Regions from separate parts of the Streptomyces sp. NPDC021096 genome, predicted to be linked through region 2. Evidence: riboswitches for the same ligand, from Rfam matches in the RefSeq annotation. Region 2 holds a riboswitch; each other region holds the start of a gene.

Region 1 (3,219 bases), on a different contig from region 2:
GGGCAGGTGGCGCTGGCGACGCTGCTGCGCCGGATGCCCGATCTGCGCCTGGGTGCGGAGCCGGAGGATCTGCGCTGGCGCGGGGGTCTGATCATGCGTGGATTGCGCACTTTGCCCGTCGAGTTCACCCCGGCGCCGCCCGCCGACTGACGCCCTATCAGGCGACGTGACCTTCGCGTGACCTCGGATACACCGGCTTGTGACGACCCGGACCCGTCGCTATGTTCGACGACCACATCAGCCGCCACACGAGAGGGCCACCCCATGCGCTTCGGGAACGGAAGACATCGCCGCCCCCGTCAGATACCCGCCATCGTGCTCGCGGCGGGGGTGACGGGGGCGGGCATCGCGATGCCGCTGATGGCGGCGACCGCGGCGACGGCCGCGGACACGGGCACCTGGGACAAGGTCGCCCAATGCGAGAGCGGCAAGCTGTGGAGCGCCAACACCGGCAACGGATTCTTCGGCGGCCTGCAGCTCACCCAGCAGATGTGGGAGCAGAACGGCGGCATCTCCTACGCGCCGCGCCCGGACCTGGCCAGCAGGTCGCAGCAGATAGCCGTCGCCGAACGGATCCTGGCCGCCGAGGGCCCGGACGCCTGGCGCAGTTGCGCCGTCAAGTCGGGTCTGTCGAAGGACGCTCCGGCGCCCGAGGTGAACCCCGGCCGCATCATCGAGACCCCCGAGCCCGAGGCCACCGGCAAGCCGGCGCCCGAGCGCTCCGCTCCCGCCACGCCGGAGCACAAGACCCCCGCCGACCGCGCGCCCGGCACCAACGAGCCCGCGCCCGACGCGTCCAAGACGCCCGGCAAGCCCACTCCGTCGGACCCCGCCGCGAGCCCGTCCGCGGACCCCTCCACACCTGCGGGCCAGACCCCCGGACAGCCGGACGGCAAGCACCGCAAGGACCCCTCGGCCGAACCCTCCACCGGTCCGGCCGCCCCCTCCGCCACACCCTCGGGCACGCCCACCGACGCCGCGCCCACCGCCCCGCGCACGCCGGGCGACGACGCGAGTGCGGAGCCGGGTACGGGCAAGCACCGCAGCGAGCCGCCGCGTTCGGGCGAGCCGCAGCGCCCCTCGCGCGACGGCGGTGACGCCCGGACGGGCGTACCGGGTGCGACGGACTACACCGTGCAGCCCGGTGACAACCTGTCAGCCATCGCACAGGACCACTCGGTCAACGGTGGTTGGCAGACGATCTATCAGAAGAACGAAAAAGTTGTCGGAACCGATCCGGATCTCATCAAGCCTGGTCAGCGGCTCGATATCCGTCCGTAGCCGGGGGGTTCGGGGCGAATGTCCGTTCCAGTCGAAAGTGAGACATGGGTCTCGTTGGCTTTGGGCTGGACGGAGCTCGTCCGTTCTTCTCAAACCCCCTCTCACCTGCGGAAACAGGAGGTTCCTGTGGGTAACTTCCAGCAACTGTGGCTGAAAAGTGGGGTTTGAACCCGTCGGCCCGCTGTGTTTAACGTCGTCACCGCTCGCCACCGCGAGCACCACGGTCGCTACGCCGAATCCTGCCGGCGGCCGGGGGAGTCGTCGCGCAAGCGCCGTTGGCAGGAGCGGGGGAACCAAGGTAAGGCGCCGGACCGGTCCGACGGCCTCACGGCCGGGGGAGCGGGACGGCTTGGGGTGAAGCCCGGAGCGCAGCCGCGCACCGGGCCGGGCAAACTCACAGCCCGAACCCGACAGCTCACCTCGTAGGCGTCGGTGAGGAAACCGACTTATGTCCAAGGGCAAGCACCGTCGTCCGTCCAAGGCCGTCCGCATCGTCACGCTCGCCGGCGTCGCCGGCGTCGCAGTGGCCGCCCCGCTGATGGTCGCGACCTCCGCCAACGCCGCCTCCGTTTCGACCTGGGACAAGGTCGCCCAGTGCGAGTCCAGCGGCAACTGGGCCATCAACACCGGCAACGGCTACTACGGCGGCCTGCAGTTCTCGCAGTCCTCCTGGAAGGCCGCCGGCGGCACCCAGTACGCCGCGCGCGCCGACCTGGCCACCAAGGCCCAGCAGATCGCCACCGCCGAGCGTCTCCTCGCCATGCAGGGCCCGGGTGCCTGGGGCTGCGCCGGCGCCGGCGGCCTGACCGCCGGTGGCGCGAAGGCCGACGTCGACACCTCCGGCTCCGGCTCCGTGGTGAAGAAGAAGTCCACGAAGTCCTCCTCCTCCGCCGCGGGCGAGACCTCCACCAAGAGCCGCGCCGACCGCGCCGAGCGCCCCTCCGCGCCCAAGCACGCCAAGCCGCAGGCGGAGACCGCCGAGGAGGCCCCGGCCGCCCCGAAGCAGACCGCGCCGAAGCACGCCGCCCCCGCCAAGCCGGTCAAGCAGGGTGACGGCGAGTACGAGGTCAAGGAAGGCGACACCCTCGGCTCCATCGCCGACGCCAAGAAGGTCGACGGCGGCTGGCAGAAGCTCTACGACCGCAACAAGGACATCATCGACAACGCGGACCTGATCTTCCCGGGTCAGAAGCTGCATCTCAGCTGATCACCGGCTGAGCGCCGCGCTCATCCGCGGGACCGCCCCGCTCCGATGCGACTTCCCCCCGAGCCGCATCGGAGCGGGGCTCCGCCGTTTTCCCCGCCCATTCATCCGGTGATCTCGGCTTTTGTGCCATTTTTCGGTCCGGTGGCAGGTCCAAGGGCCGGTGCAGCCTCCGGGGCCCGTTAGGCTCGTGCTGCAGAACTCCAGACACATCACGAAGGAGACCCTCGTGCCGTCCATCGACGTCGTCGTAGCTCGCGAGATCCTCGACTCGCGAGGCAACCCCACGGTCGAGGTCGAGGTCGGCCTCGACGACGGCTCCACGGGCCGTGCCGCCGTGCCGTCCGGCGCCTCCACCGGTGCCTTCGAGGCCATCGAGCTGCGCGACGGTGACCCGAACCGCTACCTGGGCAAGGGCGTCGAGAAGGCGGTTCTCGCCGTCATCGAGCAGATCGGCCCGGAGCTCGTCGGCTACGACGCCACCGAGCAGCGCCTGATCGACCAGGCGATGTTCGACCTGGACGCCACCGACAACAAGGGCTCGCTCGGCGCCAACGCCATCCTGGGCGTCTCCCTGGCCGTCGCGCACGCCGCCTCCGAGGCGTCCGACCTGCCGCTGTTCCGCTACCTCGGCGGCCCGAACGCGCACCTGCTGCCCGTTCCGATGATGAACATCCTCAACGGCGGCTCGCACGCCGACTCCAACGTGGACATCCAGGAGTTCATGATCGCGC
Region 2 (3,219 bases):
GGGCCATGTGCGCCGTCTACGACACGATGCGCTACATCCACTGCGACATCGAGACCATCTGCCTGGGCCAGGCGGCCTCGGCCGCCGCCGTCCTGATGGCGGCCGGCACCCCGGGCAAGCGCCTGGTGCTCCCGCACGCCCGGATGCTCATCCACCAGCCGTCCCTCGCCGAACCCGTACAGGGCCAGCCCTCGGACCTGGCGCTGCAGGCCGAGGAGCTGCTGCGGGTCCGCGACGGCCTGGTGGAGATGCTGGCGCTGCACACCGGGCAGGACGCCGGGCGCGTCCGGCGGGACATCGAGCGCGACACCTTCCTCGACGCCCGGGCGGCCGTGGCCTACGGCCTGGCCGACCGGGTCATCACCGACCGCCGGGCGCCCGCCGCGCCGGCCGGGGCGAGGTGAGGGGGATGCCGTCGGAGAAGTGGCCCCCGGAGCTGACCCCGCTGCCCGCCCTGACCCGCGCCGAGGGCGAGGTGATCGACCGCTATCTGGAAGTACTGGATCTCCTCGGACGGATCAACCCGGCTCGCACGCACGGCACGTACAGTGCGCTACGAGCCGCGCAGACGCTCGCGCTCGCGGCCGCCGGGCTGCGCGACGCGCTGACGGTCATGCACGAACGCGGCGAACGCGAGGTGTACGGGGGAACGCTGGCGCGAGCGATGCGGGTCCTGGACGGCGAACGCCGGGCCAGGCGGGTGATGTTGCCGCCGGAGCCGCCGAACTGAGGAGCGGAAACATTCTGCCCCCGATCTCCTTCAGACAGCGGATGCGATCGTAGACGAGCCGCAGTGATCACTTCGAGCGGTGCGCGCACTCGACGCTCGAAGAGATCGCTTCGCCGCAGGTGACGAACTCACCAGGGAAAGGTCACCACCGTCAAATCGCCCCGCGTCCACCCGAATTGACCAGAGGTGACGAGCGTCACATATGGCGGGATCCACTCGGCGTGGGCACCGGGACTGCGCCAAGATCCGTGCCGACGACAAGACCCCGCCACCGCGGCGGGGCGGTCCGGGCGGACGCCGAACCCTGCCGCCGCCGGGGCGACTGGTCGACATAAGTGCACCGGCAGGGATGGAGGACCCGAGCACGACGGGACGGCGGAGGCGCGACAACTGCCGTACGTCCCTTGGGGTGAAGCCGCTCACGCGGCCGGGCATTCTTCGCCTGCCCGAACCCGACAGGTCATCCTTCACAGGCGGCTGACGAAGGGTTTGGCATGGGCGCGCACAAACGTCCCTCAATGCTGTCCAGGACGGGGGCTCTGCCCCTGACCGTGAAATCCGCCCTGACTCTCGCGGCCGTCGGCGCCACGGTGCTGGCACCCGGCGCCACGAACGACGCGGAAGCCGCGACCATCTCCAACACGGCCCTGCAGATCGCGGCCTCGAAGGCGGGATCCCCCTACCAGTGGGGCGCGACGGGGCCCTTCCGCTTCGACTGCTCCGGACTGACCCAGTACTCCTTCAAGCGGGCCGGCAAGCAGCTGCCGCGGACCGCACAGGACCAGTACAACCGCACCCGGCACATCCCCGGATTCTCCCGCACCCAGGGCGACCTGGTGTTCTTCCACGGCCGCGGCGGCGTCTACCACGTGGGGATATACGCCGGGAACAACAGGATCTGGCACGCCCCCAAGACCGGATCGGTCGTCCGACTCGAGCGCATCTGGACGCGCAGCATCTCCTACGGCCGCGTGAACGGCTGACCGCCGCGCGGGGCCCCGGCCGCCCGGTGTCACCCACCCATCGCGCCGGACCCGCCCACGCCGCACCCGAAGCGCCGGGCACACCTTCCGTGGCAGCGGACCCGACTGCCTTCCCGGTGCCCCACCGGCACCCGCGACACCTGTGAACCCACCGGTTCAGGAGCGCGCTCCACGAGAGCGCCGGGCCGGGCGGACCCCCGCCCGGCCCTCCGCGCGCTGCCGGTTCAGCGGACCGGCACCGTCCACGGCATACGGATCCATACGGTCTTGCCGCCGTCCTCGGTCGGCGTGACACAGAGCCTGCCGCCGTGCTCGGCGGTGAGACAGCGAATGATCACCAGGCCGCGCCCGTTGTCCTGCCGGCCGGCGGCCGGCAGCCGCCGCGGACGGCAGGGGTGGCTGTCCGTGACCCCGATCCGCAGCTGCTCGCCCCGTTCGAGGCGCACGTCCACCGTGAAGGTGGGCGACTGGCCGTGGGTGTGCTGCACGGCATTGGTGGCCAGCTCGGAGACGATCAGCCGGATGGCGTCGCCCGCGTCCGTACCGGCCGGCAGGCCCCATTCCGTGAGCACGTCCATGACATAGCGGCGGGCCGCGGAGACCGAGGCGGGGCCGCTCGGCAGAGTGACGGTTGCTTCCTGGTGGTCTGCCATGGCGCTGTCCCTTTCCACCGGTGCCGGACTCCGACGCGCGGCATGCGGTGAAGTCGGGACGGCCCCGGACGGCTCTTCGCGACAGAGTGCCACTGTTCACGGGTGCGATGGGTGCGATCCACCGGATTGTGGATATATCTGTCGCTCAAAGCGGTGAACTCTGCTACGAGAGACCGGATTTGGACGGCAGACTGGTCTATTGACTCTGACGAGTGGATTTGAGCGGCGGGGAGGAGAGCTGATGCGGAACGGACCCGCGGTGCGCCGCCGCAAACTCGGCGCGGAGCTGCGCCGACAGCGCGAACTGACCGGGATGACGAGCCGGGAGGCGGCGGGAGCGGTCGGCTGGCACCAGTCGAAGGTGAGCCGGATCGAGACGGGCATCAGCGGAGTGAAACCCGCGGACGTGGCCCGGCTGCTCGATGTGTACAGCGTCTCGGACCCTGAGCTGAGGGCACTGCTGGGAGCGCTGTGCGGGGCGGGGTCCAGGGATGCGGAGGGGTCCCGGCGCGGCTGGTGGTACGCCTACCGCGATCTGCTGCCTTCGGCGTATCTCGACTTCATCAGCCTGGAGTCGGAGGCGTCCCACGCCCGGACGCTGGAGACCACGGTGGTGCCCGGCCTGCTGCAGACGCGGGAGTACGCCCGGGCCGTGACCCGGGCGGCGCTGGCCGACCCGCCGGAGGAACAGGTCGAGGAGCTCGTACGGGTGCGGATGGCCCGGCAGTCGGTGCTGGACGGGGAGCGGCCGCTGCAGCTCTGCGCGGTGCTCGACGAGGCGGTGCTGCGGCACGAGGTCGGCGGACCGGAGGTGATAGCGGCACAGCTGCGGCATCTGTTGGCCATGGGTTCG
Region 3 (3,219 bases), on a different contig from region 2:
GGCAGCGGCAACGGCGGCGGGCGCCCCTTCCGCGGCTTCGGCGGCAACGGCGGCGGCGAGGGTGCGCGCCGCTCGGGCGGCACCCGCCCGGGCAACGCCGTCGGCCGTTCGCGCCGCGGTGGCGCCGGTGGCGGCGGTCGCCGCTCGGCCGCGTCCTGACGCGCCGATCCCGTCCGGCTCCGCGCTGACGTCCTGATGTCCCGATGAGGCGGGGCCCGGTCTTCCGGGCCCCGCCTCACCGTTTCCCCGTCCCCGTCCGGCGCAACACCGCTCGCGAAGGCCCGCGCGCTGCGCAAGGGTGGAACGCGATGCCCAGGGACGGCGGCCGGTCAGGAGAACGCACGGTGGGGATGCCAGAGGGGCTCGAACCCCAGTCGGAGCCACCATTCGCGCACGGCCACCGGACGGGCCCGCACCTCACCGGCCGGCTGTCCGTGGCGCGCCCGCTGCCCGCGCTGCTGATCGTCTCCGGCGTCGTCTTCGACGTCCTGACGCCCTCGCACTACTCCTCCGCCCCCTTCTTCGCCTGCTCACCCCTCATCGCGGCAGCCCTGCTGTCCCACGGCGCGACGCTCGCCACCGCCGTCACGGCCCTGACCGCCATGACCACCCTCACGATCATCCGCCGGGTGCCCCACACGGGCGCCGCCGTCACCGAGATCGCCACCGTGCTGGCCGTCGCCGCCCTCGCCCTCGGCATCAACCGCGTCGTCCGCCGCGGCGACCGGAAGCTGGCCTCCGTCCGGTGCATCGCGGAGGCCGCCCAGCGCGCCGTACTGCCCGTACCACCCGCCCGCATCGGCGGACTGCGCGTGGCCGCGCGCTACCTGGCGGCCGAGGCCGACGCCCGGATCGGCGGCGACCTGTTCGCCGTGCAGGAGACCCCGTACGGCGTGCGCGCCATCGTGGGGGACGTACGCGGCAAGGGGCTCGGCGCGGTGGAGGCGGTCGCCGTCGTGGTCGGCGCGTTCCGGGAGGCGGCGGAGCAGGAGCGCACGCTGGAGGGGCTCGCGGTGCGACTGGAGCGCGCCTTGCAGAGAGAGGGCGCCCGGCGCGCGAACCTCGATCAGAGCGAGGGCTTCACCACCGCCGTACTCGCCGAGGTCCCGCCCGGCACCACCGCGCTGCGCCTGGTCAACCGCGGCCATCCGCCCCCGCTCCTGCTCCACGCCGACGGCACGGTCGGCGAGGCGTACCCCGGCGCGCCGGCGCTGCCGCTCGGCATGGGGGAGCTGGGGGAATGGCCCGACCGCGTGGAGGAGTGGGAGTTCCCGGCGGGGTCCACGTTGCTGCTCTTTACGGACGGGGTCACCGAGGCGCGGGATGCCGAGGGCAACTTCTACGACCCGCTGCAGCGCCTCAGCGGCAAGCAGTTCAGGAACCCGGAAGCGCTGCTGGACGCCCTGACGGCGGACGTCGCCCGGCACGCCGGCGGCCCGGCCGACGACGACATGGCCCTGCTCGCCATCCGGCGCGGCGACGGCCGCCACCGCCCCGCCGTCATCACCCACGCGCTCACCCAGACCACCACCCGTACCGTCCGCATGCGAACCGATAACAACTGACGAACGGTCAGCTGGTGCGCATCGCAAAATCCGCCCAAGAGGCGTGCCATTTCATGCTTTCGGCTTGGAATCCGGTGGCGGTGTCTATTAACGTTCGATAACGCAGCGCGGTCGTTGCAGCCGTCGCAAGAGGCGGCGCCGCGCGCCTTCGCCGAATCCCGTGGGCGGAACCGGGGAACCATCAACTCTGGGGTGAATCGGACCGCGCGCCGGCCCGTAGGAGACCTTCCTGCTCCGAACCCGTCAGCTAACCCGGTAGGCGAGAGGAAGGAAAGGAGTGCGCCTCCGTGGCGTCCAACAGGCCTGCTCTCGACGACAGTTCGTACGGTTCTTCGAACAGCGCTCCGGGTGGGGCCTCGGGTGAGGCGTCGGCCGGCCCCGACTTCGCCGATGACGGCTCCGCTTTCGCTCATGACGGTGGTCACGGCCCCGACGGCGAGGAGACCTGGGGCGAGTGGAACCCGGCCGAGGGTTCCGCGACGGGGCCCGTCCGCGGCAGACACCGCGTCGTCAAGCAGCGCGGCGGCACGATGGCCCGCAGCGGCGCGGTGCTGGGCGTCGGCGTCATCGCGGCGGTCGGCGCGGGCGGCATGGCGAGCGCGCAGGACCGTCCGCCGACGCCGATATCCGTGCCCGACCTGGCGCAGAAGCTTCCGGGCGTCGGCTCCCTCATAGCCGGCGGCGAGGAGAAGCAGGCCCCCGGCGCCGAAGCGGGGGCCGGACCGGTCGACGGGGCCCCAGCCGTCGCGTCGGCCATGCACAGCGCCGCCGACGCCGGCGAGGCACTGCGCGCCCGCATCCTCCAGCAGGCCGAGCGCCAGCAGGACGCCGCCGACGAAGCCGCGCGGGAGAGCGAGGCGCGCACCGCGGCGGAAGAGAAGCGCAAGGCCGCGGCGGAGCAGGCCCAGGCACACGAGGCGCGCGAAGCGCAGGAGGCCCAGGAGGCACGGGCGGCGGCGCAGGCCGCCGAGGCGGAGGCGCACGGGGCCGGCCGGGCCGCGGCGGCCGGCGCTGCCGAGCGGACCGGGGCGGGCGAGGCCGAACGGCCCGCGGCCCCCGCGAAGCGCACCCCGGCCCCTGCCGGAAAGCACGGTTCCGCCGCCACCGGCTCGTACACCCTGCCCGTGGGCTCGTACACCCTCACCGCCGGCTTCGGCCAGGCCGGCAACATGTGGTCCGCCAACCACACCGGCGAGGACTTCGCCGCCCCGACCGGCACCCCGGTCAAGGCGGTCAGCGGCGGCACGGTCACACAGGCCGGGTGGGCCGGCGCGTACGGCTACCGCATCGTGCTGACGCTCGGCGACGGTACCGAGATCTGGTACTGCCACCTGTCGTCGATGGTGGTCACGTCCGGGAAGGTCGGTACGGGCACGGTCATCGCCCGCGTCGGCGCGACCGGCAACGTCACCGGCCCCCATCTGCACCTGGAGGTGCGGCCCGGCGGCGGTGCGCCGGTGGACCCGCTGTCGTGGCTGCGCGCCAGGGGGCTGCAGCCCTAGTCGCCGAGGGAGGCCGAGGGAGGCCGAGGGAGAGGCCGACGGGCACCGCAACCCCAGAGAGGCAGCCGGGTTACAGGAGCCACAGATGTGATTTGCCGGGAATGTTCTGCGTGCGATCGGGAAATCAGCACATGTGACGACGACCCCGACGA

What was found. A riboswitch is a leader RNA that binds a small molecule or an ion and turns the genes downstream of it on or off. The one in region 2 is predicted to bind cyclic di-AMP.
Region 1: linked by a shared signal. The riboswitch ahead of AB0G59_RS06955 (transglycosylase family protein) and the one ahead of AB0G59_RS18710 (C40 family peptidase) in region 2 are both predicted to bind cyclic di-AMP.
Region 3: linked by a shared signal. The riboswitch ahead of AB0G59_RS20055 (peptidoglycan DD-metalloendopeptidase family protein) and the one ahead of AB0G59_RS18710 (C40 family peptidase) in region 2 are both predicted to bind cyclic di-AMP.

The regions. Positions count from the first base shown of each region.
Region 1 is NZ_JBFADG010000003.1:117,716-120,934, reverse strand. It holds gene AB0G59_RS06965 (cytochrome P450) at 1-150, shown strand, start outside; gene AB0G59_RS06960 (transglycosylase family protein) at 316-1,281, shown strand; cyclic di-AMP (ydaO/yuaA leader) riboswitch at 1,576-1,725, shown strand; gene AB0G59_RS06955 (transglycosylase family protein) at 1,730-2,488, shown strand; gene eno (phosphopyruvate hydratase) at 2,715-3,219, shown strand, end outside.
Region 2 is NZ_JBFADG010000013.1:91,398-94,616, reverse strand. It holds gene AB0G59_RS18720 (ATP-dependent Clp protease proteolytic subunit) at 1-404, shown strand, start outside; gene AB0G59_RS18715 (hypothetical protein) at 410-730, shown strand; cyclic di-AMP (ydaO/yuaA leader) riboswitch at 1,016-1,221, shown strand; gene AB0G59_RS18710 (C40 family peptidase) at 1,225-1,713, shown strand; gene AB0G59_RS18705 (ATP-binding protein) at 1,938-2,366, opposite strand; gene AB0G59_RS18700 (Scr1 family TA system antitoxin-like transcriptional regulator) at 2,608-3,219, shown strand, end outside.
Region 3 is NZ_JBFADG010000015.1:102,868-106,086, forward strand. It holds gene AB0G59_RS20045 (DEAD/DEAH box helicase) at 1-159, shown strand, start outside; gene AB0G59_RS20050 (PP2C family protein-serine/threonine phosphatase) at 345-1,565, shown strand; cyclic di-AMP (ydaO/yuaA leader) riboswitch at 1,705-1,841, shown strand; gene AB0G59_RS20055 (peptidoglycan DD-metalloendopeptidase family protein) at 1,853-3,067, shown strand; gene AB0G59_RS20060 (MFS transporter) at 3,201-3,219, shown strand, end outside.